Regions from separate parts of the Janthinobacterium sp. OK676 genome, predicted to be linked through region 2. Evidence: predicted binding sites of a transcription regulator. Region 2 holds the regulator's gene; the other holds the start of a gene.
The links. The regulator sigma-54, encoded in region 2, starts transcription at its own class of promoters, with help from an activator protein. The targets are predictions, from matches to a motif close to TGGCANGNAANCTGCTTT.

Region 1 (11,828 bases), on a different contig from region 2:
CTGCCGCGAGACCGGCGGCGAAGAAAAAAGCACCGGCCGCCTGAGCCGGCGCCGCATCCCTCCGGCCTGCTCGCGCAGGCTTTTTTTTGCCCCGGCTTTCGCCGCCGCCGTGGGGCGTAGTGTTTCATTACAGCTATCTTAGGTGGTATGCTTGACGCAGAACACAGAGAGATTGCCCGCCATGCTACAAAAAGCACCACGCCGTACCCGCGAACGCATCCTGGAGTTGTCGCTGCGCCTGTTCAATGAGTTTGGTGAGCCGAATATCACGACGACCGTGATTGCGGAAGAGATGAATATTTCGCCGGGAAACCTGTACTACCACTTCCGCAACAAGGACGACATCGTCAATTCGATCTTCGTCCAGTTCGAGGCGGAAATCGAACGTATCCTGACCGTGCCCGACGGACGCCGTTCGAATATCGAGGATGTCTGGCTGTACCTGCACCTGATGTTCGAGCTGATCTGGCGCTACCGCTTTTTCTATCGCGACCTCAACGATTTGCTGTCGCGTAACCGCAAGCTGGAACTGCACTTCAAGCTGATCCTGGCGCACAAGATCAAGGTGGCCACGCAGCTGTGCGAGGATTTGCGCAGCGAACAGTCGCTGGAAGCGTCGGACATGGAAATCGGTGCGATGGCGACGAATATGGTGGTCGTTGCCACCTACTGGCTGTCGTACGAGTATGTGCGCAACCCGCGCAAGTACAGCGAGCAGCAATCGATGTCCGATGCGCTGGCGCGCGGCTGCTACCAGGTGCTGTCGCTGATCGGGCCGTATTTGCGCAATGAAACGCATTTGCTGTTTCGCAAACTGTCGGAAGAGTATGTGACCAAACTGAAGAACGACTGACGCTGCTGCTGGCGCCACGTCGTCAATTACAGGAGAGATATATGGCTTGGAAACAATTTCCCTATCCGGACGACGCATATGTCTACACGCCGCAAACCCTGGAAGCGGCCTGGACGCGCCTGCATGCGGGCGACGTGGAACCGTTTCCCACGCACCCGTCACTGGTGCAAGCCTGGCTGGCCTTCCATGCGGGCGACTTCGAGCGCGCCGTGAAGCTGGGCCTGGCCGTCGGCGTGCCCGGCTATGCGGTGGCGCACAAGGCCACGTGTATCTACGCCACGCACTTGGAAGTCGATGACAGCCAGAAACTCGACATGTACGAGGAAGTGGCCGAGCGCTGCGAGCGCCAGCAGAGCGAGCAGCCGGACAATCCGGCCGGCTATTACTGGCATGCCTACAGCCTGGGCCGCTATGCGCTGGGCACGTCCGTCGTCAAGGCCCTGGCGCAAGGCATGGGCGCGCGCGTGCGCAACAGCCTGGACCGCACGATGACGATAGCGCCCATGCATGCGGAAGCGCATATCGCATTTGGGATTTATCATACGGAAATTATCGACAAGGTCGGCGCCATGATAGGCGGCCTGACGTACGGCGCCAACAAGGAAGACGGCTACCAGCACTTCAAGACGGCGCTGGCCCTGACGCCCCATTCGGCGCTGGCGCACAGCGAATATGCGCGCGCCTTGAACATGCTCGACGGAAAGAAAAAACTGGCGGAAGCGCTGGCCCTGTATGAAAAGGCGGCCGAGTGCGTGGCACTGGACGCCAAGGAACGCCTCGAGGTCGAGGCGGCGATCGATGAATTGAAAGGGTAGGAATACTGTGATCAAGGCTTTATGTGTGTACTGTGGCGCCAATGCGGGCGTCTCGCCGGACTATGCCGTGGCGGCGCGCGAACTGGCGCGCGTGCTGGTGGCGGAAAATATTTCGCTCGTGTATGGCGGCGGCAAGGTGGGCCTGATGGGCGTGATCGCCGATGAAGTGCTGCGCCTGGGCGGCGAGGTGACGGGCGTGATTCCCACCCAGCTGGTCGAACGCGAAGTGGGCCATACGGGCTTGACGCGCCAGTTCATCGTGAAGGACATGCATGAGCGCAAGGCGATGATGGCCAGCCTGTCCGACGCCTTCATCGCCATGCCCGGCGGCTATGGCACCCTGGAAGAACTGTTCGAGATGCTCACGTGGGCCCAGCTGGGCTTGCACGCCAAGCCCATCGGCTTGCTCAATGTCGACCGTTTCTATGATGGTTTGATCGCTTTTGTGCAAAACGGCAAGGAACAAGGTTTTATCCGCCCGCAGCACGCGGCCTTCCTCAATGCCGACGCCGATCCTGCCGCGCTGGTGCAGCGCCTGAAGGAGTGCGTGCCGTAAATCATGTCTGCCTGGCCGCCGGTCAGCTGTTTCCTGTCGCTTGCAAGGGCCATGCGGTGCGCACCGCATGGCTTTTTTATTTCTGCACGGGAAAATTGATCGGGCTTGGCGACTCAATTAATAAAAATATGGCAAAAAAATTGTATCTGCAGCATGTTTTTTTGAAAATGAAGATGCTTTTTAGGCATGGGTGTGGTTTACTGGCAGGGTTCAAAGTTAGGAATATCGGACACCGACGAGCGTTGTACAGACTCCCAAAAAAGGTGCCGACCCGTTTCAAGTTGCCCCAACCACGCTACTTCATCATCTCGAAAGGATGCTATTTTGAAACCTATGACCTTCTTGCGAGCGACCGCGGTCGCCGCCATTCTCGCCGCCGCTGGCGGCGCCCAAGCCCAAACCACCATCATCGGCTTCGATTCGCTGGAACAACCGGGCTACTTCGGTTCCGTGTTCAAATCCTACTCCGAAGGCGGCTACAACTTCGACAGCAGCTTCCTCGGACTGCTGAGCTCGGCACATCAGGATAGCTTCGCCTATGCCGGTTCGGCCGGTCTCGGCGCGACGCCCCTGTCGACGACCACCCTGAGCCGTGCCGATGGCGCCGCTTTCTCGCTGGGCTCGATCAGCCTGGCCGACTTCGTGAGCTTGCCCGGTTCCTTTGACGTGACGTTCGTCGGCCACCAGGTGGGCGGCGGCACGGTGAGCCAGACCTTTACCCTCGGTGGCGGCCACACCTTTGCCGATTACACGTTTACGGGTTTCAGCAATCTGCTGTCGGCAACGTGGAAGGAAGGCGCCTTGCATACCTTCCAGGTCGACAATATCGCGGCCACCGTCAGCGCCGTGCCGGAACCGGCCACCTACGGCATGATGCTGGGCGGACTGGGCCTGCTGGCCTTCCTGCGCCGCCGCAAGAACGCCGCCTGAACCTGAGCATGAGGCCGGCCTGCCGGCATCAGTAACAATGACAATGCCGCCCAGTGGATGCCCCGGGCGGCATTGTCATGTGGGCTTCATGCGCCGGACGTCATGACCACAGGCGCTGGCCCGACAGGTCGAGCTGGGTCAGGTACAGGCGCACGTCGAATTCGTACTGGTGGTATTGCGGTTCCATATACGTGCACAGCTTGTAGAACGCCTTGTCGTGCTGCTTTTCCTTGACGTGCGCCAGCTCGTGCACGGCGATCATGCGCAGGAATTCCAGCGGCACTTCCTTGAACATGGTGGCCACGCGGATTTCATGCTTGGCCTTGAGCTTGCCGCCCTGCACGCGCGAAATCGAGGTGTGCAAGCCCAGCGCATGCTGGATCACATGGATCTTGCTGTCGAACGCCACCTTGTTGATGGGTTCCGCATTGCGCAGGAATTCATTCTTCAAGTCCTGCACATACTGGTATAAAGCCTTGTCGTTGCGCACATCGTGCGCGTTCGGATAGCGTTTCAACAAAACGTCGCCCAGCTTGTCCTGTGCGATCAGTTGCTGCACTTGCGCTTGCGTTTGTTCGGAATAGGCGCTCAGGTATTTCAGGGATGGCTGCATGCGGGGAAGGGCGGGGCGTGGCGCGGAGGTGTCGGTAAGGCGAGAATGTACCATACCGCCGCGCCCGGCGCTGCGCCAACCCTTGCACGGGGCCGCCAGGGCCGCCCCGTGCCTTCCTGCGTCAAGCTGCGCGCTACCGTGCCGAGCCGCTCAGCCCGGCCAGTCCCGCCAGCCCTCGTCAGCCCTTGTCGTCTTCGTCCTTGCCGCCCTGCCGGCCAGTGCTGCTGCGCGCCGTCGTGCCGCGGCTTTCATTGGCGCGCTGGGCCGATTGCCGGCTTTCGCCGCCCTTGCGGCCGATTTCCGCCATGTGTTCGCGGTTACGGCTGACGGCTTCGCCGCCTTTCTGCCCGGCACGGCGTGCTTCTTCCGAGTCGAATTCATGCGCCGTGCCTTTTTGATGGGCTGCCTGGCCGCCCTTGCTGGCAATTTCGCGTTGCTGTTCCTCGTTCATGGCGGCGAAACCGCGCTTGCTCGTGCCTTTGCCGCTGCCCGATTCGCCGGCTTTCTGGCTGCTGCCAGCGCCTTTGCCCTGTTCATTACCTTGATTGCTAGCCATGTCGCTCTCCTTGCTGTCGAGTGGGGTCAAGTGGTCAATGCAGGTGTTCAATGCGCCTGCTCGGATTGCCTGCTGGTTTCGTGGTTGCGGCCCGCGCCATCGCGGTGGCCCGTGGCATGCATTTTTTCGATCATTTCACGCTGGCGCTGCGTGGCTTTTTCCGTCTCTTCCGCCGTCTTGCGTACCACTTCGTCGGCGAAAGCCACGGCCGTGCGGCTCGCTTCGGGCAGGTGGTTCTCTGCCGTGCGGTTCATCTCGACATTGGCGTTGGCGACGAGATTGCCGAGTTGCTGCTGGTACTGGCGCAGCTTGTCGCCGCCCGGCTGCACCTGGGCGGCGGCCAGCGACATGAACTCGCCCGTGTCGCGCGCACACAGCAGTTGCTGGCTGGCGCTGCTCCATTCCTGCAGCAAGTCTTGCGCCAGCCGCAGATGCAGCTCGCTCAGTTGCTGCACTGTATCGAACATCTTGCGCGATAGTTCCGTGGCGAAATTGCACTGGGCCTCGAGATGGGACTTCAGGGCGGGGCTGAAACTGGGGGACATACTGTTTGTGAACATGTTCTACCTCAATGAAAAGCGGATCCAGAAAACACCCGGTGCACCGGGTGCGGCGGATGGTGAAACAAGCAAAGGGATAGACGCCCAACGGCGCGCCAGGTTCCATGGCCGATGCCGGTTTGGCGTGAGAATGGGGTCTGGCAGATGAAAAAACGCGGTGACTTTGTGCCAGATCAAATGAACGTCAATCAGCCTGCCGCAGTCGGCAGCCATGCCGCTTGTGTGGAAAATGCATGTTTACTGGCCCGGGCGTGCGACAATAGCCGGCTCGCGGCAGCGCAGCCGATGGCCGGCGCGCGTGGCTGAGCCGAGCATCGCCTTACTTTTTGACCTATTTCCGCGACCATGACGCATCCCGAATACATCCTGACCCTGTCCTGCCTGGACCAGCGCGGCATCGTGCACCGCGTCTCCGGCTTCCTGGCCGAGCGCGGCTGCAACATCCTCGATTCCGCCCAGTTCGGCGACCAGGAATCGCAGCTGTTCTTCATGCGCGTGCATTTCGCGCTGGAAGACGGCGCCGTCAGCGACGCCCAGCTGCGCAGCGATTTTGCCGACCTGTCGCAAGCCATGCAGTTGAATGGCCCCTTCCACGGCCAGCTGCACGATGCGCGCGTCAAGCCGCGCGTGATGCTGATGGTGTCGAAGATCGGCCATTGCCTGAACGATTTGCTGTTCCGCTACAAGAGCGGTTTGCTGAACGTGGAAATTCCCGCCATCGTGTCGAACCACATGGAGTTCTACCAGCTGGCGGCCAGCTACAATATTCCCTTCCACCACCTGCCGCTGGCGGCCGGCGCGCCGGAAGCGGCCAAGCTGGCGCAGGAAGCGAAGATCATCGACTTGATGGACACGCACAAGATCGACCTGGTGGTGCTGGCGCGCTACATGCAAATCCTGTCGCCGGGCCTGTGCCAGGCACTCGACGGCCGCGCCATCAATATCCACCATTCCTTCCTGCCCAGCTTCAAGGGCGCCAAGCCGTATGCGCAGGCGCATCACCGCGGCGTCAAGCTGATCGGCGCGACGGCCCATTTCGTCACGGGCGACCTGGACGAAGGCCCGATCATCGAGCAGGACGTCGAGCGCGTCGACCATGCGATGGATGCGGAAACCCTGACGGCCATCGGCCGCGACGTGGAATGCGTCGTGCTGGCACGCGCCGTAAAATGGTTCGTCGAGCACCGCATCTTGAAAAATGGCGACAAGACGGTGGTTTTCCGCTGATACCGACTTCACTATTTACTTTACCGAGACAGAAACACGATGGCCCTCAAAGCAACAATTTTCAAATGCGATCTGCAGATCGCCGACATGGACCGCAATTACTACCAGGATCACGCGCTGACCCTGGCGCGCCACCCGTCCGAGACGGACGAGCGCATGATGGTGCGCCTGCTGGCGTTCGCCATCCACGCCGACGAGGCGCTGACGTTTACCAAGGGCCTGTTCGACACGGAAGAGCCCGACCTGTGGCAGAAAGACCTGACGGGCGCCATCCAGCTGTGGATCGAAGTAGGCCAGCCCGACGAAAAGCGCATCCTGAAGGCTTGCGGCCGTTCGGAGCAGGTCATCGTCTACAGTTATGGCGCAACGAGCCACATCTGGTGGAAGCAGATCGCCAACAAGCTGGAGCGGGCGAAAAACCTGACCGTGATCAACCTGCCATCCGAGGCGGCGCAAGAGATGAGCAAGCTGGCGCAGCGCACGATGCAGCTGCAATGCACGATCCAGGATGGCCAGATCTGGCTGACGGACAGCGTCAACACGGTGCTGATCGACCGCGAACCGGTAAAGCCGGCCCGCTGATGCCTGCTGTCTGAAACGCAAAAAAGCCCGGAGCGATCCGGGCTTTTCTCATTGTGATTGATCAATTCGGTGCTGCGCCCAGGCGCTTGATGCTGCTCGAACGCTGCATGCTGCGGCTGATGCGCGGATCTCCGTAGTAGTTCACTTCGCCCGAACCGCCGATGCTGATGGTCAGGTCCTCCTTGGCCCACACGGTGGCTTCGCCCGAGCCGCCGATGCTCACCTGCACTTCGCGCGCGGCAAGGCGGCCTGCCTGGATATTGCCCGAGCCGCCGATCGATGCCGTCAGTTGCTCCGTCTTGCCGCTGGCCTTGAAGCCGCCGCTGCCGCCGATGGCGACTGAAACCTGGCGGCTGTCGAGGTCGCGCGCGTTGATGGAGCCGGAGCCGCCCACGTCGAAGCGCAGGTTCTCGGCGCGCAAGCCCGTTGCCGTGATGTTGCCCGAGCCGCCCACGCTGACGCGTTCCACCTGGCGCGCCTGGATGACGATGGTCAGGCTGCTCTGGCGGAAGTTGGCGTTGCGCTTGGCGGGGCGGATGCGCAGGGTGCCGTTTTCCACGGCCGTGTCGATCAGCGGCAGGATATTGTCGTCCGCTTCGATGGTGATGCTGTCCGTGTTGCCGATGCGCAGTTCGACATTGCCCGGCACGTTCAGCGCCACGGCATGGAAACTGCCTACGTCGCGCGTCTGCTTTTGCAGCTTGCCGCTGCCCTGGATGCTGTTGCCGGAAATCCAGTCGAGCGGCGAGGCCAGGGCCGGCGCGGCCGGGATGGCCAGCGCGCAGGCGGCCAGCAGCATGGCGGCGCCGGCATGGCGGCGGTGGAAAAGTGGCTGTGTCATTCTTGCTCCCTGTTTTGAATTGATCTGCACGCATGGTATGCCAGCCGGCCGCGCCCGCGTATCGCCCTGCGACAGACTGCGCCAGCGGCGGCATGGAATGCAGAAGGCTGCGACAGGATGGCATGAGGTATCATGCCGGTATTGGACTTACGACGGCCGGCACGCGCTGGCCACACTACTGGAATTACATGCTGATCATCACCATCAAACAGGGCAAGGAAAAGAGCTTGCTGGGCCAATCGTGGATATACGCGTCCGCGATCGAAAAAGTCGAAGGCAAGCCGCAGGAAAAAATGAAGCCCGGCTCGACGGCCATCGTGCAAAGCTCCTCGAAGCAGTTCATTGCCCGCGCCGCCTACAATTCGAAGTCGCAGATCCGCGCGCGCATCTGGAGCTTCAAGGAAGACGAACCGGTCGACCACGCGCTGATCAAGCGCCGGGTCAAGGCCGCCATCGAGAAAAAACTGCCAGCCATCAAAAAGGCGGGCGAAAACCAGCTGCTGACCCTGATCAAGGGCGAAGACGAGGGCTTGCCCGGCCTGGTGGTGCAGCTGTTTGGCGGCGTGCAAGGCTATCTGATCTGCGAATTCAACGCCGGCGGCGTCGACGCGTGGAAAGTGGCCATCGTGCAATCGCTGATGGCGTCCACCGGTTGCGCCAACGTGTACGAGCGCTGCGACGACCTGATGCGCAAGGGCGAAGGCTTGCCCCTGATCGACGGCGCCCTGGCCGGCGAGGAGCCGCCCGATGAAGTCATGCTGACGGATAACGGCGTACGCTATGCGCTGGACCTCAAGACGGGGCACAAGAGCAAGTTCCGCTGAGGACTGCTGTGGTTCATGAAAAAGCCGGCGCGAGCCGGCTTTTTCATGTCTCCTATTCCAGCGGCACGCTGCGGTATCTGTTCACCTCCAGGGCCGACACGGCCGGCGCATCATTGCCCCACGACGCGCGCAGAAAGGTCACCACGGCCGCCACTTCCGCGTCATCCATGACGGGGCCGAACGGCGGCATGCCGTAGGGGCGCGGGTTGCCTTTTGTCCCGGGCGCGAAGCCGCCGTTGAGCACGAGGCGGATGGCGTTGACGGCTGACTGCGTCGTCAGCGCGCGGTTGCCGGCCAGTGGCGGGTAGCCCGGTGGCACGCCCTTGCCGTCGGCCTGGTGGCAGCTTGCGCATTGCGCCTCATACAGTTTCGCGCCCAGCGCCAGTTGCTGCCTGGCTTGCTCTGACGTGTCGCGCGGCGCCCGTTGCGCAGGCTGCGCGGGGCCGGGCATGCTTTTCAGATAGACGGCCATCGCCTGCACGTCGGCCGTGCTCATGTGCTGCAAGCTTTGCCGCACGACTTCCGCCATGGGGCCGAAGACGGTGGCGCGCGGCGACACGCCCGTTTGCAGCAATTCCACGATATGCGCCGTATCCCAGTCGCCCAGGCCCGCTTCCGCATCCGACGTCAGCGACGGCGCGTACCAGCCCAGCACGGGGATCAGGCCGCCCGACAGGCCGTCGTCGCTGCCGCCCAGGGTAGTGCGGCTGCTATGGCAGGCGCTGCAGTGGCCCAGGCCCTGCACCAGGTAGGCGCCGCGGTTCCATTCCATGCTTTTGTTTGTGAGCGGCTGGTACACGCCCGGCTTGAAATACAGGGCGCGCCAGGCGGCCAGCGCGATCTGCTGATTGTAGGGAAAGCGCAGCGCATGCGGTGCGTTCGCCTGTTTGTGCGGCGGCACGCTCTGGAAATACGCGTACAGGGCGTCGCTGTCCTCGCGCTGCACCTTGGTGTAGCTGGTGTAAGGAAAGGCCGGATACAGCAAGCGGCCATCCTTGGACTTGCCGTTGTGGATGGCGCGCCAGAAATCGTCAGCCGTCCAGTTGCCGATGCCCGTTTCCTTGTCGGCCGTGATGTTGGGCGAGAGCACCTTGCCGAACGGCGTCTGCAAGGCCCGTCCGCCCGCGTACGGTACGCCGCCGCGCGTCGTGTGGCAGGCCATGCAGTCGCCCGCCTTGGCCAGGTAGGCGCCGCGCGCGACCAGCTGTTCCTGGCTCAGGGGGCTGGCCACGGCGGGTGGACCCGCGTCGTCGCCCGGGTACAGCACGAACCTGGCGCCGGCCGCGCCGATGGCCACGATGGCGGCCGCGATCATCCATTTTTTCATGGCGCCACCTGCGCGCTGGAACCGGGCACGCCGCCGCAATGCAGCGGCAAGGGCAGGGCGATGCTGCTGGCGGGGCGCGCGTCGGCGCTGGCCACCTGCGTGCCCAGCCAGGCCGAGACGGCGCCCACGTCCGCGTCGGACAGGCGCTGCGCCACTTGCGCCATGCAGTCGGGCGCGTGGGCGCGGCGGATGCCGTTCTTCCACGCGCCCAGCTGGGCGTTGATATAGTCACGCGGCAAGCCCAGCAAGCCGGGGATGGCGGGCGCCACGCCGGCCAGCTGCTGGCCGTGGCAGGCGATACAGGCGGGAATCTTGTTGCCGGCGTCACCGCGCAGCACCAGTTGCTGTCCCCGCGCCAGGGCCGATGCGCCGGCGCCGCTGGGCTGGGCCGGCGGCGGGGCAGGGTGTTGTGCCGCAAAATATTCGGCGATTTCGCGCAGATAATCGTCCGGCAAGTGTTCGACCATGTAGTTCATCATCGGATACTGACGCCGTCCCTCGCGAAAATTCAGCAGCTGGTTGTACAGGTAGCCGGCAGGCTTGCCGGCGATGCGGGGAAAGAAGGCGTCGTGCTTTTCCTGTTGCGCATGACAGGACGTGCACGCCTTGATGCGCTGCTCCAGGCTGTCGTGGCTGGCGGAGATGGCAGCGGGCGCGGCCAGCGCCATGCCGGGCAGCACGAGGGCCAGTGCCAGCATGGAGAGGGAATGCGGTAGCATGGAGAGTTGCATGGACAATAGCCTGTCTCGTCGGTCGATATGGTGTACCGGTGTTGCTGCCCGGCTAATTTTTATGAGCCTAGCATATACCGGGTGCTGTCACTGTAACAGGATCAGTTGTGCAATAAAACCACGGATCAGTTTGAGGAGCAGGGTTGAAACGATATGAGGAATTGGCGGAAGAAGTCGCCGCCATGATCAGCACGCAGCTGCTGTTGCCCGGTGAAAAATTGCCGTCCGTGCGCCAGCAGCATGCGCGCAGGGGCGTGAGCCCGTCGACGGTATTCCAGGCCTATTATTTGCTCGAAGCACGCGGCATGATCGTCTCGCGTCCCCGCTCCGGCTATTACGTGGCGCCGCAGCGCGCCGCGCTGGCCCCCGAGCCGGACAGTTCGCACCCGCTGGCCGCCAGCACCACCGTCGACGTCAGCGACCTCGTGTTCGACGTGCTGGGCGCCGTGGGCGCGCGCGATATCGTGCCGTTCGGCTCGGCGTTTCCCAGTCCGCAGCTGTTCCCGATGGAACGGCTGGCGCGGGCCGTGTCGGCCAGCATGCGCCGCCTCGACCCGTGGAGCACCGTCACGGATTTGTCCCTGGGCAATGCGGAACTGCGCCGCCAGATCGCCTTGCGCTACCAGCTCGACGGCGTGCCCGTGTCCAGCGACGACATCGTCATCACGAATGGCGCGCTGGAAGCGCTGAACCTGTGCCTGCAAGCCGTCACGCGGCCCGGCGACACGGTGCTGATCGAGTCGCCCAGTTTCTATGCATGCCTGCAGGCGCTGGAGCGGCTGGAACTCAAGGCGGTCGAGATCGCCACCAGTCCGCGCGACGGCGTCGACCTGGCCGCGCTGGAAGAGTTGCTGCAACGCCAGCAGCCCAAGGCGTGCTGGCTGATGACGAGTTTCCAGAATCCCCTGGGCAGCCTGATGCCGCCGGAAAAAAAGCGCGCGCTGGCCGAATTGCTGGCGCGCCACGGCGTGCCGCTGATCGAGGATGACGTGTATGGCGAGCTGTACTTTGGCAAGCAGCGCCCGGGCCTGACGAAAAGCCACGACAGCGCGGGCCTCGTCATGCATTGCAGCTCGTTTTCCAAGACCCTGGCACCGGGTTTTCGTTTGGGCTGGGCCGTGGCCGGCCGCTACGCGCGCCAGGTCCAGCGCTTGAAGCTGACGACCAGCCTGTCGGCGCCCATCCCCCTGCAGATGGCGCTGGCCGATTACCTGGCGCAAGGCGGCTACGACCGCCATTTGCGTCAGCTGCGGCTGACCCTGGCGGCGCAGCAACACACCATGCTGCAAGCCATCGCCGTGCATTTTCCGCCCGGTACAAGGGTGACGCGGCCGCAGGGCGGCTATTTCGTGTGGGTGGAGATGCCAGTGGGTATCGATGCGCTGGCCTTGCACCGCAGCGCGCTGGCGGCCG
Region 2 (11,828 bases):
CAATGAGCGGGGATTAGCAACGTAGGTCGGACTAGCGGGGCAAGGCCCAGCGTAATCCGACGACATTGTTAGCGGGTGTCAGCAGGAGCCCTCGCTTGCAAGCGAGGACCGTTACGCAGGCACGCAGCCATGCTGCGTGAATTCCCTGCTGCACCGCTTTGCGCTAAGCCGACCTACGAAATACACATATGAAATTGCAATAGTTTGTAAAGATAATTGCCTTGGGAGCAGAGCACCGGTCTTTATTGTATGATCGGGCTATGCATATCGTCCTTATCACCGGAATATCCGGCTCCGGTAAATCCGTCGCGCTCAATGTGCTGGAAGATGCCGGCTACTATTGTGTCGACAACCTGCCACCGGCCTTGCTGCCCAGCCTGGTGCAAACCCTGCTCGACGAAGGCACACCGCAACTGGCCGTCGCCGTCGATGCGCGCAGCGCCGAGTCGCTCGTCAGCCTGCCGCACAATGTGGCCCTGCTGCGCGACCAGGGGCACGACGTCAAGGTCATGTTCTTGACGGCTACCACGCATTCGCTGGTGGCGCGCTTCTCGGAAACGCGGCGCAGCCATCCGCTGTCGCACGAACTGCGTCCGAACCAGAATCCGGCCAGCCGCCGCACCCTGATCGAATGCATCTCGGAAGAACGCGAGCGCCTGTCGGCCATCGAACAGCTGGGCCACGTGATCGACACGTCGGAGCTGAGCGCCAACAAGCTGCGCGCCTGGATCAAGGATATCGTCGCCTCCGAGCGTGCACCGCTGACCCTGTTCTTCGAATCGTTCGCCTTCAAGCTGGGCGTGCCGCTGGACGCCGACTTCGTCTTCGATGTGCGGGCCTTGCCGAACCCCTATTACGACCTGGCCCTGCGCCCCCTCGACGGACGCGACGCGCCCGTGATCGCCTTCCTCGACGCGCAGCCGAGCGCGCTGGAATTGCTGGCCGACATACGCGCCTTCATCGAGAAATGGTTGCCATCATTCAAGTCCGACAACCGCAGCTACCTGACGGTGGCCCTGGGCTGCACGGGCGGCCAGCACCGCTCCGTGTACATGGCGGAACGGCTGGCGCAATACTTCGGGCCCAACGAACGCGTCGTCTTGCGCCACCGCGAACGCGCCTAGTTTAATTCAGGTGGCGCAGCGGATGCGCTTGCGCCGGCCAGACGGGAGCGAAGAAGCGCGCCACCATGGCCGCGTCGACCTCGTCCAGGCTTGATGGATTCCAGCGCGGCGCATTATCCTTGTCGACCACCAGCGCGCGCACGCCCTCGAGCACTTCGCCATGTTCGAAATTGTGGCGCACCACCGTGCGTTCCATGCGCAGGCAATCGGCCACGCCCAGGTGGGCGCCCCGCTGCAGCAATTCCAACGTCACGGACATCATCAGGGGCGAGCGCAGGCGCATGGCCGCCAAGGCCTTGCTGGCGAACGCACCGTCGTCCTGCGCCAGCGAGGCCATGATGGCTGCCACGGAGCCAGCGCTGAAATGGCGATCCAGCGCCGCGCGCGCCGTGGCCAGGGAAGAAACGCCCGCCTTGGCCTGGAACGGCGCCGCCAGGGCCTTGATCGCCACCGGCAAGGCCTCGCCCGGCGTCGATTCGAACAGGTCCAGCAGGGCCCCCACCTGCGCTTCGGGCAGGTAGACATCGGCCAGGCCCGTGTACAGGGCGTCGGCCGCGTTGATCGTCAAGCCCGTCAAGCCCAGGTACAGACCCAGCTGTCCAGCCAGGCGGGACAGGAAATAGCTGCCGCCCACGTCCGGAAACAGGCCGATATTGACTTCCGGCATGGCCATGCGCGTGCGGCCCGTGACGATGCGCAGGCAGTTGCCGGGGCTAGCTTGCGCCACGCCCATGCCCCCGCCCATCACCACGCCATCCATCACGGCAATATACGGTTTCGGATAGAAATGAATCAAATGATTCAAAGCGTATTCTTCCGTAAAGAAATCTTCCAGCAAGGCACTGCCGCCTTGCGGCGTGGCCAGGCCCGCATCGTAAAAGAAACGGATGTCGCCGCCGGCGCACAGGCCCTTCTCGCTGCTGGAGCGGATCACGACGGCGTCCACCTGGGGATCATCGCGCCAGACCAGCAGGGCCGCGCTCAGGGCGCGCACCATGTCCAGCGACAGGGAATTCAAGGCTTTCGGACGGTCGAGCACGATGTGGCCCGTGCGGTTGCGGATGGCAGTCTGGACGAAGTCGCTCATGGCAGGCAGGAAAGAAGTGAAAGTGCAAACATTCTAGCGCCTGCGCGGGGAACATTGCGTTCCGCTGGGCGCAAAAAAGGGCGCAATGTGCGCCCTTAGTTGATCACAACCGGTTGAAAGTCGCAGGCCGCTTAGGCGGGGGCGAATTCTTCTTCCGAGCTGTCTGGCAGATGCTTGATCGCCTCTTTACCGTGCCCTTGCACTTTGGTTTTGTATTTCATCACTTGCCTATCGAGCTTGTCGATCAGGGCATCGATTGCGGCGTACAAGTCTTGCGCCAGGCTTTCCACATAGACGGTCTTGCCACTCAGACGCAGGTTGACTTCGGCCTTTTGACGTTTTTCTTTCTCTTTGAGGTTATCCACGGTCAGAATCACGGCGATATCGATGACTTGATCGAAATGACGTTTCACGCGCTCCAGCTTCGTTTGTACGTATTCACGGATGGCTGGTGTCACTTCGAGATGATGTCCGCTGATGGTGAGATTCATACACACTCCTAAAGATGATCGGGTTCGTGCGGTCCATCGTATCCGGCCCGCAGAGGAACCGAAAAAAACTTACAAACACTTACGCAGGCTCACTGGCGGAATTTTTAATGCTTCCCGGTATTTGGCAACAGTACGTCGCGCAATCACCATGCCTTGTTCCCCCAGCATGTCCGCAATCTTACTGTCGGATAAAGGATTTTTAGGGTCTTCTGCTCCTGTCAGTTGCACGATCAATGCCCGTATCGCCGTCGATGACGCTTCGCCCCCCGCTTCGGTGGCGACGTGGCTACCAAAGAAATATTTCAACTCGAACATGCCGTGCGGGGTCAGCATGTACTTTTGAGTTGTTACCCGCGAGATAGTACTCTCGTGTAAACCCAGTGTATCAGCTATTTCACGGAGCACAAGGGGGCGCATGGCAACGGCCCCATGCGAGAAAAAGTTCTTTTGTCTTTCTACTATCGCCTGTGCCACGCGCAGGATGGTGTCGAAGCGCTGGCGCATATTCTTGATCAGCCACTTGGCTTCCTGCAACTGTGCGCCCATGGCACCTTCGCCCTTGCCCTGCTTGAGCAGGTTGGCGTACATGGCGTTCACGCGCAGGCGCGGCATGACGTCGTTGTTCAGGGTCACTTGCCAGCCATTGCGCGCGCGCTTGACGACGACGTCGGGCACCACGTAATCGGACACGTCAGAGGCGAACACGGCACCCGGATGCGGGTTGCATTGGCGAATCACCGTCTGCGCTTCGCGCAAGTCTTCATCGTCGCAATCGAGGGCTTTTTTCAGCTTGTTGAAATCACGCTGGGCAAACCAGGCCAGGTGCTTTTCCACGATGACGAGGGCCATGCGCCGCGTCACCATGGCAACCTGCGGCAAGCGCTTGATCTGCAGGGCCAGACATTCGGACGCATTGCGCGCGCCCACGCCGGGCGGATCGAAACTTTGCAGCAGCGCCAGGGCCGTGCGCATCTCGTCCGCGTCGATTTCCAGCTCTTCCGGCAGGCGCGCCAGGATGTCGTCGAGCGACTCTTCCAGGTAGCCATTGTCGTCGAGCGCGTCGATGATCAGCTCGACCAGCGCGCGGTCGCGCAATTCGAGCACCGTCACGCGCATCTGCTCCATCAGGTGTTCGCGCAGGGTGCAGTGATGGGCTTCCAGTTGCGGACGGGAATCTTCGTCGTCGGGCGCCTTGCCCCGGCTCGCCTCGCTCCAGTCGCTGTCGCCGCCATCCACGGCGGCCGGGCCCTCGCCCGCCTCGCCGTCAAAGGTTTCCGCTTCAGCCGGCGCCGCGGGCGCCTCCTGGCCTGGCGGCTGGGGCGGCGCTTCGGCCGGCGCGGCCGTCGAACTCAAGGCGCCATCGGACAGCAGGCGCAGCGAACGGTCGAGCGGATCGTCGAGCCGTTCGAGCAGGGGATTGTCCGTCAGCAGTTGCTCTAGTTCCTGGTGCAATTCCAGGGTAGACAATTGCAACAGGCGTATCGATTGCTGCAACTGCGGCGTCAGTGCCAGGTGCTGCGAGGTGCGCAGCTGCAATGATTGTTTCATTGGCTCACATACGGAAGTGTTCGCCCAGATAGACCCGGCGTACCGACTCGTTCGCGATGATGTCGTCGGGGCGTCCCGACGCCAGCACCGAGCCCTGGTTGATGATGTAGGCACGGTCGCAAATACCCAGCGTCTCGCGCACATTATGATCGGTGATGAGCACGCCGATATTGCGCTCCTTCAAGAAGCGCACGATGCGCTGGATCTCGATCACGGCGATCGGATCGACACCGGCGAACGGCTCGTCAAGCAGCACGAAACGGGGATCGGTGGCCAGCGCGCGGGCGATTTCCACGCGGCGGCGCTCGCCGCCCGACAGGGACAAGGCCTGGTTCTCGCGCAACTTTTCAATCTGCAAGTCGGCCAGCAATTTATCCAGACGTTCCTCGATCTCGGCCTTCTTCAGGGGGCGGCCTTCGACGGTCTGGATTTCCAGCACGGCGCGGATATTGTCTTCCACCGTCAGCTTGCGGAACACGGACGCTTCCTGCGGCAGATAGGACAGGCCCATCTGCGCGCGGCGATGGATCGGCAGGCTGGAAATGTCCACGCCGCTGATGTCGATGCTGCCGCCGTCCGACGGCACCAGGCCGACGATCATGTAGAACGAGGTAGTCTTGCCGGCGCCGTTCGGGCCCAGCAACCCCACCACTTCACCGCATTCGACTTGCAGCGAAACATCATGCACGACTTGCCGCTTGCCATAGGTTTTTTGCAGACCGCGAACGATCAGGGTGCTGCCGCAACGAGTATTGTCCATTATTTCGTTCCTGGCGCAGGCGTGGCCGGCGCTTTCTCCGCCGCCGGCGCCTTGGTCTTCGGCTGGATCACCATGCGCACGCTGCCGCCATCGGGCGTGCTGGTGCCGCTGTTGGTATTTTCCATCTGGAATACTTCCTTGCGGCTGTCATACGAGATGAACGCGCCGTTGGCCACGTCGGTCACTTTCGTGCCTTCCAGGCGCGTTACCTTGGCCTTGGAAAACAGTTTCACCACTTCCGTCTTGTTGTCGTATTCCACGCGCTCCGCTTCGCCTTCGATCCACAGGTCGCCCGCGCCATCGCGCTTCTGGCGGAAGGTGGCCAGCTTGCCGGGATCGGCCCAGAAGGTGATGAACTGGTAGCCTTGCGGGTCTTCCGTGATCAGGGCCCGGCCCGCCTTCATGGTCAGGGTGCCCTTGACCAGCACGACGTCGCCCGTCAGGGTGCGGATCTGCTTGACGTCATCGACGTGGCCGCTACGCGCCGTGATGACGGCTTCCTTCTCGGAATCGGCCTTCTCGGCATGCGCCGCGCCCATGATGCCCAGAGAAAATACGGTCAACAGCAAGATGTTCTTCATAGTATGGTTTCCTTGTTTCATTCTGTCATTTTGCCGCCGCGGCCGGGCGCGGTTTCGGCGGGAGGACCATGCGCAGCGCATTCTGCACTTCCACCTCGCCGGTGGCGTTATTGGCTTTCATGCCGATGCCATTGAGGCGCGAGGTGCCCGTCAGGATATCGACAGGCACGTCCGTTTCCATTCTTTCCTCGTCCGGAAACACCGTCAGCGCTTCCGTCTTGATCGTCAGGTTCTGCGCCTTCGGACTGGCCACGCGGTCGATCACGACATTGCGGTGCAGTTGCAGCCGGGTATTGTCCTGGTCGATGTGCGCCAGTTCCGCGTTCATGTTCAACGGCGGCATGCCCGGCGTGAGCTTGCGCACGAAGGGCTGGTCGATGTCGGACGAATCGTCGGCAGGATAATGCGTGAGCTTGGTGCCCGACACGATATAGCTGGGCTTACCCGTCAAGTCCATGCGCACCAGGCTGAAATTGGTGATGAAATAGTCGGGCTCATCCAAGTGCTTGCTGGGCATGGCATCCTGGCCATTCTTGTTCATCACTTCGAGCAGCCAAAAGCTGCCCAGCGCGACGACAACCGCGCCCAGCACGGTGAAAATGATGCGCCAGCGATGGGCGCCTCCTGGCTTACGCATAGGACTTTACTCTTTCAAATGTCACTGGCGAGGCGGCGCGCCTCACTCCAGGAACGGCGCCATGACGCGCGTATAGTTGTCCTGCGCGCGCAGCAGGAATTCGCAGATCTCGCGCACGGCGCCACGGCCGCCGCCGGCCTGCGTCACATGGTGCGCCAGGCCCTGCGCTTCCGGACGCCCGCCCGGCACGCTGACGGCAAAGCCCACGCGTTTCAGGATGGGCGCATCGATGACGTCGTCGCCGATATAGCCGCATTGCTCTTCCGTCAAGCCCGTCAGCGCCAGCAGTTCACGAAACGGCGTCAGCTTGTCGTGACCGCCCTGGTGCACGTGGGTAATGCCCAGGTCCTGCGCGCGGCGCGCCGTGATGGCCGAGCGGCGCGCGCTGATGATGGCCGTCTGCACGCCCGATTCCTGCAGCAGCTTGATGCCCAGGCCATCATACACATTAAACGTTTTCATCATCTCGCCATCGGGGCCGAAATGCAGGCTGCCGTCGGTGAGCACGCCATCGACGTCAAAGATCATCAGTTTGACCTTGGCCGCGCGTGCCAGGTTGTCCGCCACGCTGTCCATCAGATCACCTTCGCTTGCGTCAGGTCATGGATATGCAGCGCGCCCACCAGCTTGCCGTCGGCATCGACGACGAGCATCTGGTTGATGCGGAACTGCTCCATCACGGCCACGGCATCGACGGCCAGGCGTTCGGGCGCGATGCTGCGCGGCTGCGCATGCATGACGTCGCGGATCGCCACTTGCGTGAAGTCCTGCACGCGCTCGAACATGCGGCGCAAGTCGCCATCCGTAAACACGCCCACGGGACGGTTGTCGGCATCGACGATGGCCGTCATGCCCATGCCCTTCTTCGTCATTTCTTCCAGCGCCTGCAGCAGGGATGCCTCAACGGGCACCTTGGGTACGCGTTCGCCGCTGCGCATGACGTCATGCACGTGCGTGAGCAGGCGGCGGCCAAGGGCGCCGCCCGGGTGCGAGCGGGCAAAATCTTCTTCCTTGAAGCCGCGCAAGTCGAGCAAGGCCACGGCGATGGCGTCGCCCAGGGCCAGGGTGACGGTAGTGCTGGCCGTCGGCGCCAGGTTCAGCGGACAGGCTTCTTTTTCAACAGAAATATCCAGGTGCACGTCGGCCAGCTGGGCCAGGCTGGAATTCGGCTTGCCCGTCATGGAAATCAGTACGCCGCCCATGCGCTTGACGACGGGCATGATGGCCATCAGCTCGGACGATTCGCCCGAGTACGATATGGCAATAAAAGCATCGTCCGAGGTGACCATGCCCAGGTCGCCATGGGCCGCTTCGGCCGGATGCACGAACAGGGCCGGCGTACCGGTGGACGCGAGGGTGGCGGCAATCTTGCGCGCGATATGGCCGGACTTGCCGATGCCGGAGACGACGACTCTTCCTTTGCATTGGAGCAACAGCGCCACGGCGCGGCCCACGCTGTCGTCCGTGGCCAGGCGCGCGTGCAGCGCAACGATGGCGTCGGACTCGATCTGCAAGGTGGTGCGGGCTAGCGCAACGGCGCGCTCGGTCGTCGCTTGCATGTCAATTCGATCAAAAGCTTTCAGCATTGTTTTTTCATGGGTTACACTCATGCCCAAAGTATAAACGAATTAGGAAAGCAAAAAACTTGCCAGTCACAACAAACAACGATTTCCATTGACCGCACCGGGCAACCCATGTTTTCCTCGCTTGAACTGACCCTGATGTTACTCGGCAGCGCCGTGCTGGGCGTGGTCGCTTTCAGAATGTTGCATTTGCCGCCCATGCTGGGCTACCTGGCCGTTGGCATCGTCATCGGCCCCCACGCGCTGGGCCTGGCGGCCGAAAACGAGGCCAGCCATACCTTGGCCGAGTTCGGCGTCGTCTTTCTGATGTTTTCCATCGGACTCGAATTTTCCCTGCCCAAGTTCCTCGCCATGCGGCGCATCGTCTTCGGCCTTGGCATGGCGCAGGTGGTCACCACCATCATCGCCACCGTCGTCTTCGGCTGGTTCGTCGGACGCTACCTGTCCGCCTACGTCCACCTGAGCTGGCAAGCCGCGTTCGCCCTGGGTGGCGCGCTGGCCATGTCGTCGACGGCCATCGTGTCGAAAATGCTCACGGAACGGCTGGAACTCGAAAGCGAGCACGGCCGCAAGATCATCGGCATCTTGCTGTTCCAGGACTTGGCCGTCGTGCCCCTGCTGATCCTGATTCCCGCCCTCACGCGCGATTCGGACAACCTGGCCGAAACCCTGGCCTGGGCCGGCGGCAAGGCCCTGGTCGTGCTGATCTTGCTGCTGTTCATCGGCCAGAAGATGGTGCGCGGCTGGCTGACCATCGTTGCCAAGCGCCGCTCGCAAGAATTGTTCATGCTCAACCTGCTCTTGATCACCCTGGGCGCGGCGTGGATCACGGAGCGGGCCGGGCTGTCGCTGGCCCTGGGCGCATTTGTTGCCGGCATGCTCATTTCCGAGACGGAATTCAAGCACCAGGTGGAAGAGGACATCAAACCGTTCCGCGACGTGCTGCTGGGCCTGTTCTTCATCACCGTCGGCATGCTGCTCAATATCCGCGTCGTGTTTGAGAACTGGTGGCTCGTGCTGCTCCTGCTGTGCGGCCCCGTGCTGCTGAAATTTGCCCTGATCGCGGGGCTGGCCCGGCTGTTCGGGTCCAGCAACGGCGTGGCCCTGCGCACGGGTCTGGGGCTGGCGCAGGCGGGCGAGTTCGGCTTCGTGCTGCTGAACCTGGCTGGCGGCATCAAGCTGATGGACCCGTTCGTCGTGCAGGTGGTGCTGGCCTCGATGGTGCTGTCGATGCTGGTGGCGCCCTTCCTCATCGCCAAGTCCGACGCCATCGTCATGAAACTGGCGGCCAACGACTGGATGATGCAATCGCTGGCGCTGACGAAGATTGCCACGCGCACCATGGCGTCGCAGAAACACGTGCTGATCGCCGGCTTCGGGCGCAGCGGGCAAAGCCTGGCCACCCTGCTGGCGGAAGAAAAGATCGAATACCACGCGCTGGACCTGGACCCGGAACGGGTGCAGGAAGCGCAGCTGGCCGGCGCCAACGTCTCGTATGGCGACGCGGGCCGGCGCGAAAGCCTGGTGGCGGCCGGCATCTACCGGGCCAGCGCCGTGGTCATCACGTATGCCAACACGCCGTCGGCGCTGCGGTTATTGCATTTGCTCAATGAAATGGCGCCGACCTTGCCCGTCATCGTGCGCAGCCACGATGATAGCGACCTCGACCAACTCAAAAAGGCGGGCGCGGCCGAAGTGGTGCCGGAATTGATGGAAGGCAGCCTGATGCTCGCTTCACACGCGCTGATCATGATGGGCGTGCCCCTGCGCCGCGTCGTGCACCGGGTGCAGGCGGCGCGCGAGGAACGCTATGCCTCCTTGCGCGGTTATTTCCATGGCACCAGCGATGCGGGCGACGATGCCGAGCTGGAGCGCCTGCATACGGTCACCGTCAGCGACGGCGCGCATTGCGTGGACTTGCCCTTGAGTGCGATCGACGTAGCCGGCTGCGGCGCGTTTGTGACGGCGATCCGCCGCGGCCGCGGCCGCCTCGAAGTCACGCCCGAAACGCAGCTGGCCAGCGGCGACGTGGTGGTGCTGCGCGGCACGGCCGACGCCGTGGCAAAAGCGGAAACTTTACTTTTAAAATAATTAACTGCGCTGCGCCTGCCAGCTGACGACCTTGTTGCGCCCGGCCGCCTTGGCCTGGTACAGGGCCTGGTCCGCGTGCGCCACCAGTTGCTGCGCCACCGTTTCGATCGGTAGCAGGGCAGCGTCCGCTTCCAGGCTGGCCACGCCGATCGACACGCTGACCCACGCCTGCGCGCTGCCAGGCAAGTCGAACATGGTGCCGGCAATGCTGGCGCGGATGCGCTCGGCAACGAAGGTTGCGCTGTCGAGGCTGGCATCGATCAGCAGCACGACGAATTCCTCGCCGCCGAAACGGCCCAGCGCATCGGAGCGGCGCAATTCCGTGCGGATGCGCGTGGCCACTTCGCGCAGCACCTCATCGCCGCCCTGGTGGCCATGCGTGTCATTGACCAATTTAAAATGGTCGATGTCGATATACATGCATGAGATGCAATAATTCTGGCGCCGCGCGCGGGCGATTTCTTCCAGCAGCCGGCGGTCGATATAGCGGCGGTTGTAGACGCCCGTCAGGGAATCGGTCAGGCCGATGTATTTGAGCATTTCATTGCTGATCACGTTTTCCAGGCAAATGGCGATGATGGACGCCATGTGCTTGATGAAGTCCGTGCCCAGCGCAGGCGTAAAGCGCGTCACGTCGCTGCTGGCCAGGTTCAGGCTGCCGATCAGGCGCTTGTTGCGCAGCAAGGGCACCAGCGCCACGCTGCGCAGCGCATCGATGCCGGGAAAGCGGGGGCCATGCACGGCCGCGTCAAACTGTCCCAGCAGCGGCAGCGGCGGCAAGGCCGCTTCGCCTTCGGCCACGGGCTGTGGTGCGGCAAAGCCCAGCTCGGCCACGGCATGCACGAACAGCAATTGCGGGAAGGCGCTGAAATCGACGCCCAGCTTTTCCATCACCAGCACGATATCGTCATCTTCGTCGAGCAGGCTCAAGGTCACGCCGTCGAGGTCGGAAATCACGGGCAAGGTGCGGAAGATGGTGCCGATCAACTCGGGAAACGTGGACGCGCTGACGATTTCCAGGTCGAACGCCTGGTGGCGGCACATGATGTCGTGGTTGCGCTCGACCTGTTCCAGCAGATAGGCCATGCGCGCGCGCAGGGCCTGGTTTTCGGCTTCGAGGCTGGCAATGCGCGGGTCCGGCGGTATTGCTTGATTCATAGAAACCTTAAACCCTTGTATGCGGGCGCCATGCTTAAAATGCCAGTTCGAAACCGATGTCCTGCCCCACCACGATACGCTCATCGCCGCCTTCGGTGACGATGGCGTTCATGCCGAAGCAGATGGCGCCGTCGAGCTCGGGCTTGGCGCGATAGCCATGCATGACGTCGAGCGGGTCCGGGCCTGGCACGCCCGTGGCCTGGTCCACCGACGGGATCGGGCAGCGCGAGCACGGCTTGACGGGTTTCAAGGTGGTCGCGCCGAATTGCAGGAAGTCGGCGTAGTCTTCCTCGAAGGCGCCGATATCGCCGATGACGAGGTTGGGGCGGAAACGGTTCATCGGCAATGCCTCCCGGCCAGCCGCGCGCAGCTTGTCATTCACGTCATCGAGCGAGGCATTGCCCGCGATCAGCACCGGATAACCATCGGCAAACATGGTCTCGGCAGCCACGCCATTGGTCCATGTGGTGCTGGTGGCGCGCACCACGTCCGGGTGAAAGCGCGCCAGGCGGCACGGCACGCCGATGGCATTGGAAAACCAGGTGGCCGTGACGTCGTCGCAATCGTAGGCGCGCACGCTATCGTCCCACACCTGCACCTCGAGCATGGGCGCCAGTTGCGGATGCGGCAAGCCCAGCTCGATTTCCAGGCGCAGCATGCCCGGCGCGCGCAATTCCAGGGTGGTAGCCTTGATGGACGGCACGATCAGCGCCATGCGCGGATATTCGCGCTGGGTCAGGAAGCGGCCCTGCTCATCGACCACCATCC

Region 1: BLU39_RS29080 (PEP-CTERM sorting domain-containing protein) is a predicted target of sigma-54. The motif match lies at 2,354-2,371, and genes of this name have one in related genera.

The regions. Positions count from the first base shown of each region.
Region 1 covers NZ_FNHA01000016.1:65,756-77,583, forward strand. The annotation lists gene BLU39_RS25875 (phasin family protein) at 1-44, shown strand, start outside; gene BLU39_RS25880 (TetR/AcrR family transcriptional regulator) at 182-853, shown strand; gene BLU39_RS25885 (tetratricopeptide repeat protein) at 895-1,668, shown strand; gene BLU39_RS25890 (LOG family protein) at 1,679-2,224, shown strand; gene BLU39_RS29080 (PEP-CTERM sorting domain-containing protein) at 2,558-3,154, shown strand; gene BLU39_RS25900 (YgjP-like metallopeptidase domain-containing protein) at 3,255-3,767, opposite strand; gene BLU39_RS25905 (KGG domain-containing protein) at 3,946-4,323, opposite strand; gene BLU39_RS25910 (phasin family protein) at 4,371-4,883, opposite strand; gene purU (formyltetrahydrofolate deformylase) at 5,229-6,110, shown strand; gene BLU39_RS25920 (YaeQ family protein) at 6,150-6,692, shown strand; gene BLU39_RS25925 (head GIN domain-containing protein) at 6,754-7,533, opposite strand; gene BLU39_RS25930 (class I SAM-dependent rRNA methyltransferase) at 7,722-8,357, shown strand; gene BLU39_RS25935 (c-type cytochrome) at 8,410-9,684, opposite strand; gene BLU39_RS25940 (c-type cytochrome) at 9,681-10,403, opposite strand; gene BLU39_RS25945 (aminotransferase-like domain-containing protein) at 10,559-11,828, shown strand, end outside.
Region 2 covers NZ_FNHA01000015.1:72,728-84,555, reverse strand. The annotation lists gene rapZ (RNase adapter RapZ) at 261-1,124, shown strand; gene BLU39_RS25125 (enoyl-CoA hydratase/isomerase family protein) at 1,126-2,211, opposite strand; gene raiA (ribosome hibernation-promoting factor, HPF/YfiA family) at 2,343-2,702, opposite strand; gene BLU39_RS25115 (RNA polymerase factor sigma-54) at 2,772-4,250, opposite strand; gene lptB (LPS export ABC transporter ATP-binding protein) at 4,255-5,010, opposite strand; gene lptA (lipopolysaccharide transport periplasmic protein LptA) at 5,010-5,591, opposite strand; gene lptC (LPS export ABC transporter periplasmic protein LptC) at 5,617-6,228, opposite strand; gene BLU39_RS25095 (KdsC family phosphatase) at 6,271-6,804, opposite strand; gene BLU39_RS25090 (KpsF/GutQ family sugar-phosphate isomerase) at 6,804-7,814, opposite strand; gene BLU39_RS25085 (monovalent cation:proton antiporter family protein) at 7,923-9,902, shown strand; gene BLU39_RS25080 (GGDEF domain-containing protein) at 9,903-11,060, opposite strand; gene BLU39_RS25075 (MOSC domain-containing protein) at 11,095-11,828, opposite strand, start outside.